Regions from separate parts of the Sporosarcina sp. SG10008 genome, predicted to be linked through region 2. Evidence: riboswitches for the same ligand, from Rfam matches in the RefSeq annotation. Region 2 holds a riboswitch; each other region holds the start of a gene.
What was found. Region 2 has a riboswitch for preQ1 ahead of ACGLYD_RS17780 (QueT transporter family protein). Riboswitches for the same ligand answer to the same signal wherever they lie in the genome.
Positions count from the first base shown of each region.

Region 1: it holds a riboswitch for preQ1, as region 2 does, so the genes downstream of both, queF (preQ(1) synthase) here and ACGLYD_RS17780 (QueT transporter family protein) in region 2, are expected to answer to the same signal.
Region 3: it holds a riboswitch for preQ1, as region 2 does, so the genes downstream of both, queC (7-cyano-7-deazaguanine synthase QueC) here and ACGLYD_RS17780 (QueT transporter family protein) in region 2, are expected to answer to the same signal.

Region 1 covers NZ_CP172607.1:1,002,049-1,006,131, forward strand. Annotated here, with positions in the region: gene recQ (DNA helicase RecQ) at 1-537, shown strand, start outside; gene queF (preQ(1) synthase) at 584-1,081, opposite strand; PreQ1 riboswitch class I at 1,168-1,211, opposite strand; gene ACGLYD_RS04930 (MFS transporter) at 1,238-2,404, opposite strand; gene ACGLYD_RS04935 (hypothetical protein) at 2,573-3,682, shown strand; gene ACGLYD_RS04940 (diaminopimelate dehydrogenase) at 3,699-4,083, shown strand, end outside.
Region 2 covers NZ_CP172607.1:3,793,754-3,797,836, reverse strand. Annotated here, with positions in the region: gene ACGLYD_RS17790 (BCCT family transporter) at 1-594, opposite strand, end outside; gene ACGLYD_RS17785 (excisionase family DNA-binding protein) at 781-1,011, opposite strand; gene ACGLYD_RS17780 (QueT transporter family protein) at 1,081-1,563, opposite strand; PreQ1 riboswitch class I at 1,571-1,617, opposite strand; gene ACGLYD_RS17775 (winged helix-turn-helix transcriptional regulator) at 1,878-2,213, opposite strand; gene ACGLYD_RS17770 (nitroreductase family protein) at 2,348-2,977, shown strand; gene ACGLYD_RS17765 (DMT family transporter) at 4,009-4,083, shown strand, end outside.
Region 3 covers NZ_CP172607.1:1,360,912-1,364,994, reverse strand. Annotated here, with positions in the region: gene ACGLYD_RS06605 (metallophosphoesterase) at 1-576, opposite strand, end outside; gene ACGLYD_RS06600 (2,3-butanediol dehydrogenase) at 811-1,860, opposite strand; PreQ1 riboswitch class I at 2,037-2,080, shown strand; gene queC (7-cyano-7-deazaguanine synthase QueC) at 2,089-2,754, shown strand; gene queD (6-carboxytetrahydropterin synthase QueD) at 2,751-3,176, shown strand; gene queE (7-carboxy-7-deazaguanine synthase QueE) at 3,173-3,880, shown strand; gene ACGLYD_RS06580 (hypothetical protein) at 3,993-4,083, opposite strand, start outside.

The DNA.
Region 1 (4,083 bases), 1.9 Mb from region 2:
TTGTCATGTGTCATTCGAATGGGACAACGGTTTGGCAAGGCGATGATTGCACAAGTATTAACAGGATCTCGGAACAAGAAGGTGATTGAATTCGGTTTCGATAAATTAACGACATACGGTTTAATGAAAGGGCGTAGCGCAAAAGATATATCTGATTTCATCGAGTTCATCATTTCAGAAAGTTATCTTGGCGTGGAGAATGGGCAGTTTCCAACCATTTACGTCAGTGAACAAGGGAAAGATGTGCTGACAGGTAAAGTGACAGTCAATCGAAAAGTGACTGTTATTACAATGCAAGTTGCGAATGATGATCCACTATTCGACCAGCTTCGTGCACTACGTATGAAACTGGCTCAAGAAGCGGGTGTACCGCCGTTCGTCGTCTTTTCAGATAAAACGTTGCGTGATATGGCGGCAAGAATGCCTGTTACAAATGATGATTTCCTCGAAGTAAATGGTGTTGGTCTTGCGAAATTGGAAAGATACGGGGAAGCTTTCATGGAAGAAATCAAGACTTTTCAAATGCAAAACGCATAAAAACCATCCGGACAATGAACAGTCCGGATGGTTTTTTGTTATCAAATTATCTATTATCAACTTTTTCCGGATACATATCGTGATTCATCATCCGGTGTTCCGCCATTTGTACATATTTTGTTTCGGGTTTGCCATAGTTGCAATAAGGATCGATTGACAAGCCGCCACGCGGCGTAAATTTCCCCCATACTTCGATATAACGCGGTTCAATTAGTTTGATTATGTCATTCATAATAATATTGACGCAGTCTTCATGAAAGTCGCCATGATTTCGGAAACTGAATAGATATAATTTGAGTGCTTTACTCTCCACAAGTTTTTTATCCGGCACAAAACTGATATACATCGTCGCGAAATCGGGTTGCCCTGTCATCGGACAAAGTGATGTAAACTCCGGACAGTTGAATTTAACAAAGTAATCGCGATCCACATGCATATTGTCGACAGCCTCTAAAACATCGGGGTTGTACTCGTACACGTATTTCGTGTTTTGATTGCCGAGCAAAGTTAAGTCGGTCAATGTTGCTTCATCTCTTCCAGCCAATTAAAAAAACCTCCCGTATATTTTGTCAGGGAGGTCCATAGGCGCCGGGAAAACGGCCATATCGAATGCACATGGCGTAAATTCCGTCATCCATAGTTTTTTATAGAGGGTCGCTATGAACCTCTCCCGAACAGGGTATTCATTTCGTATCTGACATTATAGGACGTGCGATGATTTGTCAATAGATCCTTTTTTCTTCAAGCCAATCAAGGCATATAAAGCGACAGCGAGGAGGATGAATCCTGTCAGCATGAAAGCGCCTCGGTACTCCAAGTCCAAGAATCCAATCAAGCTTGAACCTGCAACGACACCAATCGAGAAGAACGCGTAAAAGTAACCATATGCTTTCCCGCGAAATTCAGGAGATGAAGAATCGATTAGCAGCGAGTTGATGGATGGGAAGAGGAAAGCGAATCCAGCCCCATAAATACACATTGCAATATATAAGTAATTCAATTCCTCAACTTGACTCAGGAACAGCATACTTAATCCCATAAGTGTTATTCCGAATGCAAGTGTCACAACTGGCCGTACACGGTCAAAAACTCGATTGATTGGCAATAAGAAGATGAGAATAGCGACGACGCCAAATGTGCTTAGTAACAACCCCGTTGTTTTGGTATCAAATCCAAGTGATTCAACTTTTAGCGGCAACACAAGGGCAAGTACACCTTGTGAGAACATTAAGAAGAATGCTCCCGCGAATGCTCTGACCATCCCCGGATGTTGGAAAAGATATCTGACACGGAAACTGTCAGCTCCTTTTGAAGGCTGTTTTCGTACATATGTAAACGATCGGAGAACAAAGAATGCAAGTATTGCCAGTAGCATCATGATGCCGCCGTTGACCGCCATAATGAAAGGTGTACTTGTTTTAGCTGCCACAATACCACCATAAGCTGGACCGATAATCGCTGCCAATCCAACGAATGCACCTGAAATTGCAACACTTTTACCTCGTTTAGATTCTTCTGCACGATTTGCCAGGAAAGTGAACGCAGCTGGTACAATTAGCCCTTCCATAAAACCATGGACAAAGCGGACACCGAGCAATGACATTGGTCCATCAACAAACGCGTAGAGGAAGAGAGAGAGTGCCGAAGCAAATAGTCCAAGTACGAGTATGAAAAAAGGTCCTCTTTTGTCAGTCATGAAACCGGAAATGACATTCCCGATAGTATTTGAAAATGAATACATACCAACTGCAAGTCCAACTAAAAATGGTGTAGCACCAAGAGATAATGCAAATGGGCTCATGACAGGCAGTTGCGAAAATAAATCAAAAAACGAGAAGAAAACGATGAGGTAAACAAAACCACGCATAATGAAGCCTCTTTTCAATTAATAGATAACATCCTACCCTATACTTTAGCATTATTTGGACCTAAGGGGAAAAGGAGAGATTGTGAACAAAACATATTCTTTAGCAATTAATGAAAGATAACGATAAGATTAATGAAATATATGAATGGGTAAAGGGGGAAACGGTGAGTGGGCTTTTTTACAAACTTATTTAAAAAACAAGATGATAGCGAAATTGTAAATGAAATTGAAAAGCGATATATTTTCGTTCAACTAGACTTGGAACATTATTCCGAACCGTTTTTTGCGAGGGATTTAGTAAACATGCCCTCTCCCGATTTGAAACAACCTGAATATAGGGGCGTTCACAAATCATTTGCTGCAGGAGTGTCATTAATCCCGCATCTTAAAGCAGATACTTCTATCGAATTGTTCATTCTAACGGATTATTTCGATGTGGAGGAAATCATCAAAGCGGGTATTGCTGTGAAACATGTGCAATCTTCTGTTGATAGGATAATGATGGAAGCAATTATTTGGAAGCGTAACGGTCAGGTGGAAACAATTCCATTTTTGCTGAATCTCCGTCTTGAAGACGAGAGCTCCCGATTGGCTGCAGCATTAATCAGTATTCAAAAAGAGATACCATTCTATTTTGGGCAGATTGTGAATGAAGTGTTCACAATAGAAAAGCAACTGCTTGTGAACATGCCCGAAGCGGTCCAAGAAGATATGCAAAACACTTTCGCAGAGCTGTATAGTGATGAACCCAGCAAATTCGGACCTTTTGTCGGCCTAGAAAGCGTATCAGATCGAGAAATGACGACTGGAGGATGGGTCATGCATTTTGATAATGAGAAGCTAAAGGAAGAGGAATCAGACTTGACTTTGATGAAAATTAAAATTCTAAGCTCAGCTTTTGATAAAATTAGTCGTCTAGGTGTCAAAGGTCGGTTTACAGGATGGATTGCAGAAAATGTGGCAGATTCAATCGGAACGGGTTCATACGGTGAGACGACGACGCTTATTTTTACATCATCGGAACCGATGCATGGTAATGAAAAATTGCATAGTGAAATTATGAAATATATGAAGTCGTTAAAAGGGTTTATTCGCGAGGAAGGCGGCTATCCCTTAAAATACGAGGGCCTTCCTGTGCTAAGACAAAATGGCGGTGGCTATGGGTTTGTTGCCATTGATGAAGTTTTTTTTACGAAAGCGGACGAGTTATATAGAAAAATGACCAATAAAGAGATAAACTTATACTATAAATTGCTGAAATTGAATGCAACAGATTGAAAGGGGAAATACGACGATGACAATTAGAGTCGGAATTGCAGGTTACGGAAATTTGGGACGCGGTGTTGAGTCTGCAATCAATCAGAATAAAGATATGGAACTGGTTGGTGTGTTTACAAGGAGAAATCCGGAAGATGTGAAATTACTGAATGGCAATGTATCCGTACATATGATGGATGACATCCATAAATTTACTGATGCAATCGATGTACTCATCCTTTGCGGCGGATCGAAAAATGATTTACCAGAGCAAGGCCCGGCACTATCAGCTTTATTCAACACGGTGGATAGCTTTGATACACATGCGAAAATTCCGGGTTATTTTGAAGCTGTAGATGCATCGGCTAAACCTAACGGTAAGATTGCCATCATTTCAGTCGGCTGGGATCCAGGTTTGTTCT
Region 2 (4,083 bases):
AGCAACGCCGAATGCTGTTGCGAAAACGGCGAGTACATCGACGAGAGTACCCCATGGTCCAACCATTTTTTCACCGAATATCGGCTTCAATGTTGCTGAAATTAATCCCGGTTCCCCTTTGCGGAACTGGAAGAAGGCTAAAGATAGCGCAATGACTCCGTACATGGCCCATATGTGAATCCCCCAGTGAAAGAAAGATTGACGTAAGGCTTCTTTGAAAGCAGCATCCGTATTTGGATCTTCCGAAGCAGGACTGATTGCAAAGTGTGATAATGGTTCAGCGGCACCATAAAAGACTAGGCCGATACCCATCCCGGCGGAAAACAGCATGGCAACCCATGTAACTGTTGAAAACTGCGGACGGTCCGTATCTTTTCCAAGCCGGATTTTTCCGTATGGACTGACGATGAAAAAGAAACTGAGCGCTAACATAAATGACATGAGCAGCATATAGTACCAACCGAAAGACGACGCAACAAAGTTTCGGACATTCGTTGTAACAGCCTCAAAACTTTCAGGTGCAAACGCGCCATATCCGACGGTCAAAATAATCAGACCAATTGTGATGTAAAAGACATTTGAAATTTTCTTCATAATTCCCCCTCGTGGAGCTGGTAATTTGGAAACAGCTTCTTACTATACTAGCAAAGCATATTGAAAGCAACCAATCGATGTATTTAGTATTTTCTCTTATAGCGATTTCCATACCTTTAACGGAACGATACCCTATCTTAAATAAAACAAAACCGGCTGAAAATCCGTAGATTTTCAACCGGTTTTTCAATCTTCATCTTTAATGTCACGATCGGGTGGAATAGGTTCGTTCCGCCATTCATCGATTTGGTGTTTTAACATTTCGAGCTGTTCTAAATAGAGTCCAAACTGATCTTTGTTAATAAGGAATTTTTCACCATCATGGACGGAACGGATGCGACCTTCCCGCACGTACTTTTCTACTTGTTCGACAGGCATACCTAGATGTTCAGCGGTTTCTTGGATTGTTATGTACATAGGATCCATCTCCTTAAAAAATCCCCTCTATTTCAATCGCTAACAGTGAAATGGAGGGGATGGGTTATGTTAAATAAGTTTTTCGAATTTCAAACGTTTATTTAAAATCATCATAATCGGAATCCCGATAGCCATAACGACGAATTCACCAATTGCGACTGTTAACCATGTAAGTAGGAAAGGAAGTTCTAATGCTAGGTTCAACTCGAAAGCAATGATGAACATTGTAAAGGTGAAGACAAGCGTGTTGAAGACCATTCGCTTGAATATTCCGGATATGAATTTAGCAGAAAAAATCGTGATTGAAAGAGCTAGGATTGATTGGCTTACCCCGAAAAATAAGTCATACATGCCAAGTGGGGAAAATAAGTTTGTCACAAATACGCCAAGCACAATTCCAAATATGAGCTTCTTATTGAACACGACGAGATGGTTGAACATCTCAGGGATTCTAAATTGGATAGCTGAGTATGCTAATGGTGCTATTAATAGGGATACAGCTACATATAAAGCGGCGATAATCCCGCTAATGGCCATTGTTTTTATTTTCATTATTCATTTCCTCCTAGTTTTTTTAGCGTGGGATGGTTGACGAACCACGTGTTAAAAAGCCTGCAATCCAGTGTATCATAGTGTTTTTGATTCGTACATGTCAATACATGTGAAAAATGAAGAAGTAAGAATTTGGATAGGATAAATATCGATGTTCGAAGTCTTGTTGGGGCCATGAAACAGCTCGGTATAAATGATCGAGCAAAGTGTAGGAAAGATGAATGTGGTTAATCAAGGCGAGGGAAAAGAGCTATCAACCTCTAGGGGAAATAGCTCTTCTTTGGGAGTTTAATGAATTTTCTAACCTTTAGGATCTAAAGGTTTGTTCGCTTTTTCATCCAGTTCCGTATGGCAGTAATAACTTCTTTTAATTCCATCCCGCTATCCGTTAGCTCATATCCAACTATAGTAGAAGAAGGCTCAAGTTGTTTTTTTGTAACGAGGCCTTCTTTGATTAATTCATTCAGCCGTTCTGTTAAAAGTCGATCTGATATCCCTGGAATACCCTCAGTGATTTCATGAAAGCGCTTGGGTCCGGACATCAGTGTATAAATAATTACCCCCATCCATCTCTTACCAATAAATTCAATTGTATCGTGAAAGTTGTTGCAGACATGTGATGAATTCCCACAATTTTTCGGTTGATTCACTAGTCGAACCTCCATTCTGCTTTATCTTTCATCTATCTTAACATGTATCGTTAGGGTTGACATAACAAACTTACTAATGGTAAGTTGAATACGGGTACTTACTATTAGTAAGTTTTAGAAAGGGAGGCAATACAATGACTACAACATTGAACTCACATTTATATAGTGTAATGAAGGAAAGAAAATCGGTAAGGGTGTTCGATCCGAACGCTACAATCGCAAAAGAGGAAATTGCAGAAATGCTGAAGCTGGCAACAATAGCTCCTTCATCTAGCAACCTGCAATCTTGGAGTTTTATAGTTATCCAGGACCCCGAGGTGAAGAAAGAACTGCAAGTAATCGCGAACAATCAAGTCCAGGTGGGGGATTCATCTGCCGTTATCGCTGTCTTAGGTAATATCGATGCGTATAAAAAAGTGGAGCAAATCTATACACAAAATGTTGCAGAAGGTCATATGGATGAGTCGATTAAAGATCGTACGATTGCCAGTACGAATGCGGTCTATCCAACTATTCCAAGAGAGGCAAGAATGAATATCGCTTCTTTCGATGCGGGGCTAGTTTCTATGCAATTGCTGTTGATTGCCAAAGAAAAAGGCTATGATACTTCAACAATAGGTGGCTTTGACAAAGTGAAATTTGCTGAGAGATTCGACCTTCCTAGTGATCAATTCCCAATTGTACTGATTGCCTTAGGAAAGGCCGCTGCCCCGGCATACGGGTCTTCCCGCTTGCCTTTAGATGAAGTTGTGCGTTTTATATAAGAAATTTCTTGCCCGGGATGCTACATGCATTTCGGGCTTTTTGTATACCATCATCTTAACTCGCTAGTTGAGATGATGTGTATACAGAGTTTTAGTCAGTAAAAATGTCACATGTGTTGATTAACCAAAAACAACCTGAAAATCACTTAATCAAACACTAGGCGCTTCATGTGCAGTTACTTTTGGATTGCTTTGGATTGAACGACCTCTATACGATTACCGAGATGTCTTGAAGTGTAGGGATGCGACTTCGTCGCATCCCTACACTTTTTTTCGGTAATCGTATGGTGCTTATTCATCCGTCACGCTCCAAATGCATACATACACAAAGTGCTAAATCTTTTTGGGACGAAAGAATAGCGGGGCTTCTTAGCTGGATAATAGCCACCAAAGATACAATTTTGGCGGCTGATGTCTTCTCCATAGGCTTGTCTTTTTTAGTTAAGAAAGAGTCACTTTCTTATAGTCCATCGCATGATAACACGAGTAATCTTTACTAAAAGTAAGCAAGGAACACCTTGTACAAAGTACTTGAGTGCCCGAAATTGTATCTTCGGGCACTTATAACCTATAAAAAAAATCATCTATTCTTTTTTCTAAAGTAGCTGTATTTTTCACTTGAACGTTGTAGGAACGCGACAGGCAACTATTCGTAGCAGACTTGCTCATCGGTAAAGATACCATGAATAGTTTGCCGAAAGCGGGTTGGAAATGATCCAGTGAAAATAGGATTTTTCAAGCCTTTCTTACCTGCTCTTTCTGCAAGAAGATGGTTAATCAACAGACGTGTAAAAATGTATGTTTCTCTTGGTTTGATGAAGTGAATAGAAATACATTTGGGGATATTGAGGAGATAATAGAAAATCGCGATGCATTGGAAAAAAGGAACGAAGAATACGTTTGATTTTATTGCACGCAATTTAAGCTAGGTTCGTATAATCACCTAGAGATTCAATTAAGTAGAATTAAGGTATTGGAAAATTTGATTTATGTGGTATCTTCTACTGTAGAGAGAGTAAGGGGGGATCACTTTGTCACAACGTATTTCATATCTAGTCGTGCTGGTAGGTGCGATACTTTGGGGGACGACTGGCACAGCCCAAACA
Region 3 (4,083 bases), 2.3 Mb from region 2:
TTTATCCAGGTATGGAGCAATGTAGTCATCGATAATATCACCAGGAATTAAGATTAGATCGGGGCGTAATACCTCAATTTCGGCAACTAAACGTTCCAAATGCTTTTCACCGACAATGCTTCCGAGATGAAGATCGGATACAACGACAAGTTTTAACTCTTTTTCTGTAGCTGGTTTGTCAATAGCTACCTCATACGTTGTGACAACGGGACTCCAAGCATTGTACGAACCGTAGATAAGCACAACAACAAAGAATAATATCGTCCCTAATCCGATTTGAAAAATCCATTTCTTTTTCAATAAGCAGATCGCGAGATTGATCAAAGGTAATAATAGTAAACTATAGCCAAAAATCACGAGCCAAAATCCGCCGATGAATTGGATAGGTACCCATGACCAAAACCGTCCGATGAAAAAGGACAAACTAAGTAAGATCATGAGCATTATATAGGTTTTCTTGAAGGCAGCAAATTGCGTTGTTTTCAGCCATACCCAGCCATTGTATCCGATATAAAAACATAACAGTAAATAGATCACTAAGACGAGCAAAATTAATAAAATAGTTGTAAATGACATCTGTTGTTTCCCTCACTTTATCACATCAATTACCGAACAAAGTTAGAGAGTAATGGTAACCGTAAAAATTGTTCCCTTCCCCTTCTCGCTTTGTATAGTTTTTTTAGCCATGAAGATCAATGATTATTTTTGCGATAGATAATCCTAGTCCGCCACGGTATTCACCTAAAAAAAGTACCTAAGTAACATCCAAAGATGCAACCAGGGTACTTTACTTTTAACTATTCTATCGTATTATTGTTCGCCGCTCAATTTAACAAGAATCTTCGCTTGCGTTTTGTCATTCGTTAACGCATCAAAACCTTTTTCAACAAGCTCTTCAAGCTCAATACAGCTCGTAATAATTTCTTTAGGGTTAATTTCGCCAGAATCCATCATATCAATTGTTTTCTGGAATACTGCAGGCTCATAAGCTAGTGTTGATGTAATTTTAATACCGGAAGCCGTTAAATCCATTGGTGAGAAGGAAACTGGTTTCGGGAATATAGATACAATAACAACCGTCCCCCTCGTTTTTGTGATTTTAATTGCCTGGTTCAACGTAATTTCTACGCCAGCTACCTCGAACGAGACATCAAAGCCTTCAGGTTCAATCTCTTTTCCAACTTCCAAAGGATTCACTTTACCTGAGTTGAACATATGTGTAGCTCCTACTGCCAACGCCTTTTCCAAGCGCTCTTCAGACAAGTCAAATACAACAATTTTGTTAGCACCCTGTGCTTTTGCAGCAATGATTGTCAATAATCCAATCGGGCCAGCACCAAATACAGCAACCGTTTGACCAGCTTGCAATCCGCCTTCTTTCACGGCCTGTACAGTAACTGCCATCGGTTCTACAAGTGCGCCTTCTTCAAGAGATAAACCTTTCGGAAGTGCATAAACGTTTTTCTCAGATACGACTGCAAAGTCTGCAAATCCACCGTCAGAACCTAGTCCAACAAACGTGAAGCCATCATATATATCATACTCAGACGATTTAGTGCCATATGTAATCAACGGATTGATAACGACACGATCTCCTGCTTTAAAGCGTGTCACATCAGAACCAACTTCCTCAACAATACCTGAAAACTCATGCCCTAACGTTAGTGGCGCTTCCTGGTTTGTCAATGGATCCGGACCATTTCCTGGAATTAATACTGGGCCTTCATGGTATTCATGCAAGTCACTGCCGCAAATACCAGTCCATGCCACTCGTACTTTTACATCATTTGCAAGAACTTCTTTCACTTCACGCTCTTCAACACGAATATCATTGGCTTTATACCATACTGCTGCTCTCATTGATAATTCATCTCCTTAAGTTGTTTGCATAGTTATCATACACCTAATTAAACAATTCATTAAACGATAGACTTATAATACGCGGATTGTATTATAAGAATTGTGTGCGCAACTGTTTCCAAACCCCTCTTCTAATCCCTTCCATCACCTATTTATGTTATCATTAACGTTGTTCAAAAAAAGAGGTTCGAAAACTCCCTCTCTAAAAAACTAAGGAGATGTTTTATAGTGAAAAATGAAAAAGCGGTTGTCGTCTTTAGCGGCGGCCAAGATAGTACGACATGCCTGTTTTGGGCATTGAAAAATTTCCGTGAAGTTGCTACGGTGACGTTTGACTATGGTCAGCGCCATTCTGAGGAAATCGAGTGTGCTAGAAAAATTGCAGATGAGCTTGGAGTATCGTTTAAAGTACTGGATATGAATTTGATCAACCAACTGTCAGCAAATGCCTTGACGCGAGATGATATCGAAGTGAATGAAGTAGTAGGTGAATTGCCGTCGACTTTCGTTCCAGGCAGGAATCATTTATTCCTGTCATTTGCCGCGGTCTATGCAGATGCGATAGGTGCTCGGCACTTAATTACGGGTGTCAGTGAAACGGATTTTAGCGGTTATCCTGATTGCCGTGACAATTTTATAAAATCGTTGAATGTGACACTGAATTTAGCTATGGACGGGCGGTTTGTCATCCATACGCCTTTGATGTGGCTCGATAAGTCCGAAGTTTGGGCTTTGTCTGACGAACTTGGTGCGTTCGACTTTGTGCAGAACAAGACACTTACTTGCTACAACGGAGTTCCGAGTACAGGCTGCGGGAAATGTCCTGCCTGTGTGTTACGGAATGACGGTCTCGCTACCTATTTATCTAAAAAGTCTGTAGGTGTCTCTGAATGATGCAGCAATTTTATCCGCAAGTTCAGCATTCATATCGTTTTGAATTAAACAAAGACATGCATTTTTCTGCGGCACATTTCATTCCAAGCGAAGATGCTGGAAAATGCCAAGTAATGCACGGTCATACGTATTACTTAAACATAACAATTGGAGGAAATGAACTGGATTCAATCGGTTTCCTGATTGATTTCAAGGAACTCAAAAACCTCATTCATGATAAATACGATCATTCTGTGTTGAATGATCATCCTGAATTTAAGAACAATTTCCCGACGACCGAGAAATTGGCAGAACAGGTTTGCAAATCAATCCAGGAAGTTCTTCTAACTAGAAACAACAAGCCTGTCTGCCTTCAAGTCATAGTCCGAGAAACGCCGACTAGCTATGTCATCTATCGTCCTGAACAGGAGGTAGTCCTATGAAGATTCCTGTTATGGAAGTATTCGGTCCGACTATTCAAGGCGAAGGAATGGTCATGGGGTTAAAGACGATGTTTGTTCGAACAGCTGGATGTGATTATTCTTGTTCTTGGTGCGATTCCAGTTTTACTTGGGACGGTTCGGGAAAAAGCACTTCGAAACAGCCGGCAGAAATCATAGATGAACTTAAAGCAATAGGCGGACAGTCATTTTCACATGTCACAATTTCAGGTGGGAACCCTGCCCTTCATAAAGGAATTGGGGAACTTGTCGATTTGTGCCACGAACAAGGTTGGAAGGTCGCAGTTGAAACGCAAGCTTCTTTTTGGCAGGATTGGTTATTGAAAATTGATGACATCACGCTTTCCCCAAAACCACCAAGTTCAGGGATGGTGACGGATTTCAGTAAACTGGATACGTTCATGGAGAAACTGATTGAAACGACTGCTACTTTGAAAGTCGTCATTTTCGATGAAAAGGATTTCAAGTTTGCGGAAGAGGTCCATCTGCGATATCCGGCGTTTCCTTTCTTTCTACAGACAGGAAATGACGATACGACGACAACTGACGATGCACTTCTCGTTTCGACATTGTTACAACGATATGAGTGGTTAATTGATTTAACAGTCCACTCCCCTATAATGAATGATGCCAAAGTGTTGCCACAATTGCATACTCTGCTATGGGGGAATAAACGCGGCGTCTGATAAGACTTATTCATTTCTCTGTGATCAGTATTGCATCTCTATTTTTGACATATAAAGATGATTTAATAAAGAACCAAGCGTCGGAATTGTTCTAATCCGACACTTGGTTCTTTTACTTGTGAAATTCACTATAAATCGATGAAGGCAGTTTTCTAAATTGATCGGTTTGTAAAGGCAATAAAAATAATAAAAGGTCCTCTTTT